2 regions of the Variovorax sp. Soil_C_12 genome follow, and region 1 is predicted to be linked to the other one. Evidence: riboswitches for the same ligand, from Rfam matches in the RefSeq annotation. Region 1 holds a riboswitch; the other holds the start of a gene.

Region 1 (5,281 bases):
CGGCCGGGCAGCGAGCGCTTGAATTCATCGCGGCAGGCCAGGTAGGCCGCATGCGGGCCGCCATTGCACAAGGGCATGCCGAAGCGCTGCGTGGTGCCGCAGACGATGTCGGCGTCCCATTCGCCGGGCGGCGCCAGCAGGGTGAGCGCCAGCAGGTCGGCCGCCACGCAGAAGGCGGCGTCGCAGGCGTGGGCATGGCCGGCCAGCGGGCGCAGATCGTGCACGTGGCCGGTGGTGGCGGGGTACTGCGCCAGCGCGCCGAAGAAATCGCCGCCGGCCATCAGGTGCGGCAGCGTCTCGGAGACGGTGCTGACCTTGACCTCGATGCCCAGCGGTGCGGCGCGCGTCTTGATCACCTCGATGGTCTGCGGATGGCAGTCGCCCGAGACCAGGAACACCTTGCTCTTGCTCTTGACGCTGCGGCGCGCCAGCGTCATCGCCTCGGCCGCGGCGGTGGCCTCGTCGAGCATCGAGGCGTTGGCGATCGCCATGCCGGTCAGGTCGCAGACCATGGTCTGGAAGTTGAGCAGCGCCTCCATGCGGCCCTGCGAGATCTCGGCCTGGTAGGGCGTGTAGGCCGTGTACCAGGCCGGGTTCTCCAGCACGTTGCGCAGGATCACGCCGGGCGTGTGGGTGCCGTAGTAGCCCTGGCCGATGAAGTTCCGCGCCACCTTGTTCTTCGCCGCGATGGCGCGCAGCTCGGCCAACGCGCCGGCTTCGGTCACGGGCGCGGGGAGCTGCATCGGATGGCTGCGGCGGATGGCCGGCGGCACGATGCCGTCGATCAGCTCGGCGCGCGTCTTGGAGCCGACGGCGGCGAGCATGCGCGCCTCGTCCTCGGCCTCGATGCCGATGTGGCGGGCGATGAATTCGCCGGCATTCTCGAGATCGGCGAGGGTGGGCAGGGAGGGCAGGGAGGACTTCGGCATGGAGGGGCTCAGGGGAGGGGGAACAAACGCGGCGGCTGTCCGCTTTTCAGTTCTCTTCGGCGAACTTGTCGTAGGTGGTCTTGTCGAGCAGGGCGTCGAGCTGCGCGGGCTCGGTGATCTTCATCTTGAAGAACCAGCCTTCGCCTTCGGGCGCGCTGTTGGCCAGCGAGGGGTCGGCGCGCAGCGCCTCGTTGACTTCGGTGATCTCGCCCGCGACCGGCATGAAGACGTCGGCCGCAGCCTTAACCGACTCCACCACGCCGGCGACTTCGCCCTGGGCGTAGCCCTGGCCGACCTGCGGCAGGTCGACGAAGACCACGTCGCCCAGCGCGTCCTGGGCGTGCAGCGTGATGCCGACGGTGGCGTTGTCGCCCTCGGCGTTCACCCACTCGTGGTCCTTGGTGTATTTGATGGTCATGGAATGGCTCCTGGGGGAAGAGAAAGGGAAGGAAGAAAGAAAGGAAGAACTAGCCGCGCCAGTAGCGCGCGGGCACGAAGGGCAGGGTGCTGACTTCCATCGGCACCGGCTTGCCGCGCACGATGGCCTGCAGGCGGGTGCCGGGCTCGGCGTAGGCGAGGGCGACATAGCCCATCGCGACGGGCCGGTCGACCGTCGGGCCCAGCAGGCCGCTGGTCACCTGGCCGATGGGCAGGCCCTCGAAGGATTCGAGCAGCGTGCCGTCGCGCACCGGCACGCGCTCCAGCGCCACCAGGCCGACGCGCTTGCGCTTGAGCGTGTCGTGGTCGAGGCGGCCGGCCGTGCCGCTGTCGGCCGTGAGTTGCGCCAGCACCCGCGCCGCGCCGGGAAAGCCGCCCTCGCGCGCGCCGCCGCTGCGGCGCACCTTCTGCATGGCCCAGTTGAGCGAGGCCTCGACCGGGGTGGTCGTGGTGTCGATGTCGTTGCCGTAGAGGCAGAGGCCCGCTTCGAGGCGCAGCGAATTGCGCGCACCCAGGCCGATGGGCTGCACCTCGGGCTGCGTCAGCAGCAGCCGGGCGAGCGCCTCCGCGTCAGGTGCGGCGACCGAGATCTCGAAGCCGTCCTCGCCGGTGTAGCCGCTGCGGGTGGCGAAGGCCGCGATGCCGCCGATCTGCACCTTGCCGCCCGTCATGAAGACGAAGCGCTCGATGCCGGGCGACAGGCGCGCCAGCACGCCCGCGGCCTGCGGGCCCTGCAGCGCGAGCAGGGCGTGGTCGGGCAGGGGCTGCACCTGGCAGCGCTGGCCGATCTTCGCCTGGATGTGGGCGATGTCGGCGGCCTTGCAGGCGCCGTTGACGATCACGAAGATCGAATCGCCGCCCTCGTTGAAGAACATCAGGTCGTCGAGGATGCCGCCCTGGTCGTTCAGCAGCAGGCCGTAGCGCTGCTTGCCGGGCGCCAGGCCGATCACGTCGACCGGCATCAGGGTCTCGAAGGCGGCAGCGGCCTCGGGCCCGACCAGGCGCAGCTGGCCCATGTGCGAGATGTCGAAGAGGCCCGCGGCTGTGCGCGTGTGCTTGTGCTCGGCCATCAGGCCGGCGGGGTACTGCACCGGCATCGAATAGCCCGCGAAGGGCACCATCCGGGCGCCGAGCTCCACATGCAGGTTGTACAGAGGGGTCTTTTGCAGATCGTCGGGAGCAGAGGCCAAGGCACTCTCCATCAGGGGCAGTCCAGATCCATGGCAGCAAAGCCATGGGCCACCCCTGCTGTCCGCTTTACCTGAGAGATTCGCCCCACGATCGGGGTTTGCTCCTTCGGTGGACGGGCTTTGCCAAAAGCAAAGCGCCGCCTCTCTCCAGCAAGGAAACGCCCGAAAGAACGGGCGCCTCGTCAGTCCTTTTGCCTGAGCGTTCGGGCCCGTTCTTCGAGGGGCCCTGCGCCTTCGGCGGCCCCGCGCTGCGGGGCTCTCTCCTGACCGGGTCGAGTGTAAGGGAAACCGCGCCTACGACCGCTCCAGCCGCAGCCGCCGCAGCAGGAATTTCTCCCACAGCTTGTCCGAGAGGAACTGCAGGGAGCGCCGGACGTGCTCGCGCAAGTTGCGGGCATCGTAGGGCGAGCGGATGTCGGCGCCTGCCTGGCGCGCGCGCAGGCTCAGCATGTGTTCCGAGAGACAGCAGCGCGCCTTCATGCGCAGGTCCTCGAAGTTCTCGGTGCCGAGTGGGCTGGCCCTGTGCCATTCGTGGTCCCACTTGAAGCGGCGCCTCTTCTGCTCGCCCTCGCCGTCGTCGCTGATCAGCCAGGCGGACACGAAATCGACATACGCCTCGCCCACGTGGTCGCGGAACACGCCGCGGCCGGGCTCGAACTGCTCGTTCACCAGCGAATCCAGCAGCGCGTTGCCGGGCGAGAGCGTGCCCAGCCGGTGGCGCAGCGTGTTGTTCATCGCGAAGCAGTAGGTCGAGACCCATTCGAGCAGGGGCCCCATGGGGGTCATGGTCGAGCGCGGAAAGTCGTTGATCTCGCCGAAGAGCCAGGGCCCCGGATGCAGGGCGAGCTTGCGGATCTCGCCGCCGAAGCGCTCGAGCCGCCGTTCGCTCCAGGCGTGGTTGAGGGCCACCGTGTCGTTCGAGAAGATCCAGACGTCGGGCTGTTCGCCGCGCGCGAGGAGGGTCTCGATGCCGGTGTCCCAGCCAGAGAATTCGCGGTTGCTGTTGTCGCCGGTGACCACCAGGCCCTGCGCGGAGTCCGAGCCGGTCGCGCTTTCCGCGTGTACGGCGCTGGCGTTGTCGACGATCACGCTGGAGAAGCGGTCGCCATCCTGGGCCAGGCGGATTCGCAGCTTGTCCAGCACCTGGAGCGAACGCTCGCGGTGCTGGTCGCCGAATTCCAAGTGAACGAAACCGTAGCTTGTCATTTGCCTTCAGGGGAGAGAAGAAAAGAGAAGCGGCGGGTTGTCGCCCCATGCGTTCCTCGCCGGTTGCGGCCGCGTGAACATGTTACCGCCTGAATGCGGAAACGGCGACGCTGGCCGCGCGAAGCAGCCGCAACTCCCCAAGCCTATTCAGAAAGAGGGGTGCCGCGTGTCAGCCAAGGCGCCGTACCGGGGCCCATGCTGTAACCCTTGTTTTCAGTGCACGGCCTCCTCGGCCGGCAGCAGGCGCAGGATGCGGTCGCGGATCGAGCCAGCGCGCTCGGCGCCCGCGAGCTTCTCGATTTCGCCCAGCATGGCCTCGGCGACCGACAGCATCGATTCGCGGTCGCGCGACTCGCGCAGGGCCTCGCGGAACTGCCCGGCCAGCACCGGATCGCGGCGCACGAACATGCGCTCGCACAGATCGAAGAGGAACATGCGCGTGGTGGCGAGCGAACGCTTGCCGTCGAAGGTGTCGGCCGAGACCGCCGCCTGCGGGATGGCTTCGGGCGCCTGGCGTGCCGGCGCGGGCACCGCGGATCGCAGGGGCCGCGAGTCCAGCAGGTAGCCTTGCTGCACCAGATGCAGCGCCACGCGGCCGGCCTCGTCGCGGCCGCCGAAGAGCTCGCCGAAATCGGTGACCGAGCGCTGGCCGTCGGCCATCAGCAGCAGGGCGCGCTCGCGCTGGCCCAGGGTGCGGCGGCCCGGCTGCAGTTCCTGGCGCGCTTTCTCGGTCTTGATGAAGAACATGGGGATGCTGTGGCGTTCGGAATCGAAGCGCCGCAGCATCGGCCACGTGCATGACACCCCGGTGAAACCCGAAGGCTCAGGCCCTCATGCGTGAACTACTTCGCATAAACGAGGTCGCGCAGCCCCAAGGAGATGCCCGGCACGTAGGTGATGACCATCAGGCAGGCCAGGATCACCAGCACGAAGGGCACCAGGTGCGTGACGATGCGGTCCAGCGAGATGCGCGCCACCGTGCAGGCCGCGAACAGGTTGACGCCGAAGGGCGGCGTGATCATGCCCAGCGCCAGGTTGACCACCATCACCAGCCCGAAATGCACCGGGTCGATCCCGAAGTGCATCGCCACCGGCGCGAGGATGGGCGCCAGCACGATGATGGCCGCGCTGGTCTCGATGAACATGCCGATGACGAACAGCGCCGCGTTCACGCCCAGCAGGAACATGGCCGGCGACTGCAGCACGGCCTCGAGCCAGTGGCCGATGGCCTCGGGCACGCCGGCGCGCGTGATCAGGAAGGCGAAGAGGCCGGCGTTGGCGATGATGAACATGATCACCGACGACGAGATCACCGACTTGCGCAGCACGGCGTAGAGCTGCGGCAGCTTGATCTCGCGGTAGATGAGCATGCCGACGACGAGCGCATAGAGCACCGCCACCGCCGAGGCCTCCGTCGGCGTGAAGATGCCGCCGTAGATGCCGCCGAGGATGATCACCGGCATCAAGAGCGCCCAGCCCGCGCGCCAGGTGGCGACGCCCACGCCCAGGCGCCCGTCG
Region 2 (5,281 bases), on a different contig from region 1:
CTCGCGCAGCACCTGCACCGCGCGGGCGAAGGCCGCCTCATAGGCCGCAGGGTCTTCCTTCTGCGACGCGATCGGAATGGCCTTGGCCAGGCGGAACAGCCAGCCGAGGACCGGCACGCGGAAGATGCGGTGGTCCATGATGAAGCGGATCGGCCTCGGGCTGGCGGCCATCAGCAACACCGCGTCGATGAAGCTCACATGGTTGCAGACCAGCACGGCGGCGCCTTCGGCCGGGATGTGCTCCTCGCCCTTCACGTCGAAGCGATAGACCACGTGCGACAGCAGCCAGGCGAAAAAGCGCAGTAAATACTCCGGCACCAGCATGAAGATGTAGAAGGCAACCACGGCGTTGGCGATGCCCGTGAAGAGGAAGATCTGAGGAATCGTGAAGCCGGCCCTGAGCAGCGCGCCCGCGATCACCGCGCTGGCGATCATGAAGAGGGCGTTGAGGATGTTGTTGGCGGCGATGATGCGTGCGCGGTGCGTGGGCTGGCTGCGCAGCTGGATCAGTGCGTACATCGGCACGCTGTAGAGCCCGGCGAAGAGCGACAGCAGGCCCAGGTCGGCCATCACGCGCCAGTGGGCCGGCTGGGCGACAAAGCTGTAGAGGCCCATCTCGGCCGCTGGCGGCAAACCACGGGACGCGAAGTAGAGGTCGACGGCGAACACGCTCATGCCGATCGCACCCAGCGGCACCAGGCCAATCTCCACCTGGCGCCGACTCAGCGTCTCGCACAGCAGCGAGCCGATGCCGATGCCGATCGAGAACACCACTAGCAGCAGCGAGGCGACCTGCTCGTTGCCGTGCAGCACCTCCTTGGCGAAGCTCGGGAACTGGCTCAGGAAGACGGCGCCGAAGAACCACATCCACGAGATGCCCAGCAGCGAGCGGAACACCACCAGGTTGCCGTGCGCGAGCCGCAGGTTGCGCCAGGTCTCGCTGACCGGGTTCCAATTGACCACCAGGCCCGGATCGGTCGCCGGCGTCGGCGGGATCGCCTGCGCCACGCCCCGCCCCACCAACGCCAGCAGCAGGCAGGCCACCGCCACCGTCGTATGACCGATGCCCGGGAGCGCGACCAGCAGGCCGCCCGCCACCTGCCCCAGCAGGATGGCGATGAAGGTGCCCATCTCGACCATGCCGTTGCCGCCGGTGAGCTCGCGCGCATCGAGCACCTGCGGCAGGTAGGCGAACTTGACCGGCCCGAAGAGCGTCGAGTGCAGCCCCATCAGGAACACGCACGCCAGCAGCAGCACCGCGTCGGCGCGCATGAAGCCCCAGGCCGCCAGCACCATGATCGCGATCTCGAGGTTCTTGACGAAGCGGATCATCTTCGTCTTGTCGTACTTGTCGGTGAGCTGCCCAGCCGTCGCCGAGAACAGCAGGAAGGGCAGGATGAACAGCGCGCCGATCGCCAGCCCCGCCATGGCCGGCGGCATCCAGCCCAGCTGCAGCTGGTAGGTCACCATCACCGTGAAGGCGAACTTGAACAGGTTGTCGTTCGCCGCCCCCGCGAACTGCGTCCAGAAGAAGGGCGCGAAGCGCCGCTGCCCGAGCAGGGCGAACTGGTTGGCGTGCGCGTTCGGCGCGGGCGCGCTGGCTGCAACGGAGGCGTCGGCGGATGTCGTCATTCGAAACGCCCTGGCGGGCTCCTTCAGGCCGTCACCGCGGCCGCGCCCGGATTGTGCCGCAGCGTCTGGCGGCCCATGGCCTGCAGTGCGTGCAGCACGGGCAGCGCCGCCAATGCCGCCGTCAGGTGCTTGAGGCTGTGACCGGCCAGCAGGTGGTGCGTCGCCTCGTAGATGGCGCGGTCCGACAGCTCGAACAGTTTGGCCAGCGCGTAGAAGAAGATCACCCAGCCCAGCCGCAGGCCGATGGCGCCCTGCGCGGGCCGGGTGAGCGCCAGCACGAGCACCAGCAGCATGCCGCCGAACTGGACCAGCGCCCAGGGCATCACGTTGCCCGTTTCCTGGCAGACGGCCACCGCCAGCAAGCCTGCGCCGAGCACGAACCAGGCCGCCGGCCAACCGGCACGCGCGCTCACCCGCTCGCAGACGGCGCACCCGATCAGTCCGGCGAAGGCCACCGTCATCCCGGCGCGGTCCGCCGCGAGACGCAGGGCGTCGGGTTGCAGGTGGTAGAAGGCCGAGCCGGCGGCCGTGATGACCAGGCCGGCGAAGAACATCCAGGCGCAGTCGAGCAGGTTGACCGGCGGCTGGGCCACCGCGTGGTGCAGCGGCACCGCGTCCTGCACGTGCTCGTGCGCCTGGTCGTGCCAGTGGAGCCAGCGCAGGCCCCAGACGCCCAGCGCGGCGAAGGGCAGGTTGCTCAGCACGTCCATCGCGTGGGGAAGGCCGAACCAGTCGCGCTCGTCTGCAAAGGGAACGCCGCCCATCCCCGGCGACGGCAGAGAGGGCCCGGCGACGGCCAGCAGCAGAAGCAAGGCGAAGAAGAAGAGCAGAACACGTTCGCGGCGGGAGAGGAGCGTGAGGGGCATGGCGGTTCCCGGTGAGAGGTCGGTGCGGCGGAATGTAGGTTGTCAACCTCCGGAGGAGCATCGAGAATCGATACGGAGTACTTTTTCACGCCCCCCGGTATCAAAAACCAATACCCGATCCATGAGCACCACCATCGACCTCGTCCAGGCTCTCAAGAACGAGCTGAAGACCGCCCACATGACCTATGCGGACCTCGCCAAGTCGCTGGACATGGCCGAATCCAGCGTCAAGCGCATGCTCGCCAAGGGCGACATGCCGCTCACGCGCGTCGATGCGATCTGTCGTGCGCTGAAAATCGACTTCGCCGAGCTGGCGCGACGCGTCGCCGATGCCCAGCCACTGCTCAAGGAGCTGACGCTCGAGCAGGAAAAGGCGGTGGTCAAGGACAAGAAGCTGCTGCTGCTGGCCATCTGCGTGCTGAGCCAGTGGACGCTGGAGCAGATCGTGGCCGCTTACCGGATCAGCGAGGCCGAATGCATCGGCTACCTGGCGCAGCTGGACCGCATCGGCATCATCGAGCTGCGACCGCTCAACCGCTACCGGCTCAAGCTCGCCAAGACCTTCCGCTGGCGCCCGCATGGGCCGGTGATGGACTTCTTCCGCGAAAACGTGGTGCTGGACTACTACCGCGGCGGCTTCGACGGGCCGGCCGAGGGCCTGCTGCTGGTGCATGGTTCGATCAGCAAGGGCTTGGCCCCGGCCTTCCTCGACCGCCTGCAGCGCGTGGCCCAGGATTTCGCGCAGCAGCACCAGACCGACCAGAAGCTCTCGCCCAAGGAGCGTGAGGGCTACACGCTGCTGCTGGGTATGCGCAACTGGGAGTTCGAGCTCTTCACGCGGCTTCGGCGGGCCTGAGGCGATCGAGATCGAGGCGGGTCAGGGCCCCGGCGACCGCGCTTGGTGACACGGGCCGGGCCGCCTACAATCCGCCCCACTGCAGGAGAGCGGGCCGCTGCGAGGCGGCCCCACCGAAGGCGCAAACTCCCATAAACGCTCAGGTCGGCTCGCAACCAAGGGCCTGTACTGCACCAACTGTCAAAGCCGTCTGGAGAGCCGTCGCACCACGCGACGCACCGAAGGAGCAAGTCCGCTGCGGGCGCAGCGGATGAATCTCTCAGGTACCGAGGACAGGGGGAGCGGCAACTCGGACGCGTGCGCCGGTTGCTTTTTCTTCTTCACGAGCTTCCATTGCTTTCGTCGCGTCCGAGCGTTGCAACCTGAAAGGTTCCTGCAATGCGCGTGATCGTTCTTGGCGCCGGCCTGCTCGGCGTCACCTCGGCCTATTACCTCCGCCAACTCGGCCACGACGTGACCGTGATCGACCGGCAGGCCACGGCGGCCGCCGAAACCAGCTTCGCCAACGGCGGCCAGATCTCGGTGAGCCATGCCGAGCCCTGGGCCAATCCCGGCGCACCGCTCAAGCTGCTGCAATGGCTGGGCAAGGAGGATGCGCCGCTGCTCTTCCGCCTGCGCGGCGACCTGCGCCAGTGGCTCTGGGGCCTGGCCTTCCTGCGCGAATGCACGCCGGCGCGCACCCGGCGCAACATCGAGCAGATCGTGCGCCTGGGCACCTACAGCCGCGAGCTGCTGCAGCAGCTGCGCCGCGACAAGGGACTGCAGTACGAGCAGCGCACCCAGGGCATCCTGCACTTCTACACGACGCAGAAGGAGTTCGACGGCGCACTCAAGCCGGCCGAGCAGATGCGGGCCCTCGGCTGCGAGCGCCGCGTGGTCTCGGCCGACGAGGCGGTGCGCATCGAGCCGGCGCTGGCCCACATCCGGCCCCAGCTGGCCGGCGCCACCTACACGGCCGAGGACGAGTCGGGCGATGCGAACCGCTTCGCGCGCGAGCTGGTCGCGCTGGCCGTGGCGGACGGCGTGCAGTTCCTCATGAGCCACACCGTCACCGCGCTGCGCGAGGCGGGCGGGCGCATCGACCACGTGGAGGCCACCGACAGCGAGGGCCGCTTCCAGCGCATCCGCGGCGACGCCGTCGTGCTGGCGATGGGCTCGCTGTCGCCGCTGTACGCCGCGCCGCTGGGCATCCGGCTGCCGATCTACCCGGCCAAGGGCTACTCGGTCACGCTGCCGGTGAAGGACGCCTCGAAGGCGCACCAGGTCTCGCTGACCGACGACGAATACAAGCTGGTCTTCTCGCGCTACACCTCGGAAAGCGGCGACCGGCTGCGCATCGCGGGCACGGCCGAGCTCAACGGCTACGACCGCGACCTCAATCGCGTGCGCTGCGAAGCCATCGTGCGGCGCGTGGAAGAGCTCTTCCCCGGTGCCGGCGACACGACGCGCGCGCAGTTCTGGACCGGTCTGCGCCCCGCAACGCCGAGCAACGTGCCGCTGATCGGCCGCACGCGCCTGCCCAACCTGTTCCTTAACACCGGCCACGGCACGCTGGGCTGGACCCACGCCTGCGGCTCGGGCCATTCGATCGCGCGCATCGTGAGCGGGCTGAAGCCGGAGGTCGACTTCGCCTTTGCCGGCGCCTGAGCCTCAGTCGCGCATCAGCGCCTGCATCAGCGTGCGCAGGATGACCAGCGCCGGCGCCTCGGTGCGCCGGCGCAGGGTCACGAGGCCGAAGCGCGCCACGCCGTCGAGCGGCGGATCCATCTTCAGCTCGACGAGGCCGGGTGCCGCCGCGCGAATCGCCAGCAGCACGGCGTCGCTCTGGCGCACCACCTCCACCAGGCTGGGGACCTCCTCGCATTGCAGCGTCACGCAGTGCGCGGGATGCGCCTGCGGCCCGTAGGCCTCGACCAGGGTGCGCGCC

The links. Region 1 has a riboswitch for glycine ahead of gcvT (glycine cleavage system aminomethyltransferase GcvT). Riboswitches for the same ligand answer to the same signal wherever they lie in the genome.
Region 2: linked by a shared signal. The riboswitch ahead of AC3A6X_RS26415 (D-amino acid dehydrogenase) and the one ahead of gcvT (glycine cleavage system aminomethyltransferase GcvT) in region 1 are both predicted to bind glycine.

What each region holds. Positions count from the first base shown of each region.
Region 1 covers NZ_JBDGIO010000005.1:360,123-365,403, reverse strand. Annotated here, with positions in the region: gene gcvP (aminomethyl-transferring glycine dehydrogenase) at 1-929, opposite strand, end outside; gene gcvH (glycine cleavage system protein GcvH) at 976-1,347, opposite strand; gene gcvT (glycine cleavage system aminomethyltransferase GcvT) at 1,397-2,569, opposite strand; glycine riboswitch at 2,606-2,718, opposite strand; glycine riboswitch at 2,735-2,833, opposite strand; gene AC3A6X_RS16475 (hypothetical protein) at 2,852-3,763, opposite strand; gene AC3A6X_RS16470 (hypothetical protein) at 3,977-4,549, opposite strand; gene AC3A6X_RS16465 (TRAP transporter large permease) at 4,606-5,281, opposite strand, start outside.
Region 2 covers NZ_JBDGIO010000012.1:46,955-52,235, forward strand. Annotated here, with positions in the region: gene AC3A6X_RS26400 (MFS transporter) at 1-1,632, opposite strand, end outside; gene AC3A6X_RS26405 (hypothetical protein) at 1,656-2,498, opposite strand; gene AC3A6X_RS26410 (helix-turn-helix domain-containing protein) at 2,620-3,354, shown strand; glycine riboswitch at 3,427-3,530, shown strand; glycine riboswitch at 3,535-3,640, shown strand; gene AC3A6X_RS26415 (D-amino acid dehydrogenase) at 3,733-5,001, shown strand; gene AC3A6X_RS26420 (LysR family transcriptional regulator) at 5,005-5,281, opposite strand, start outside.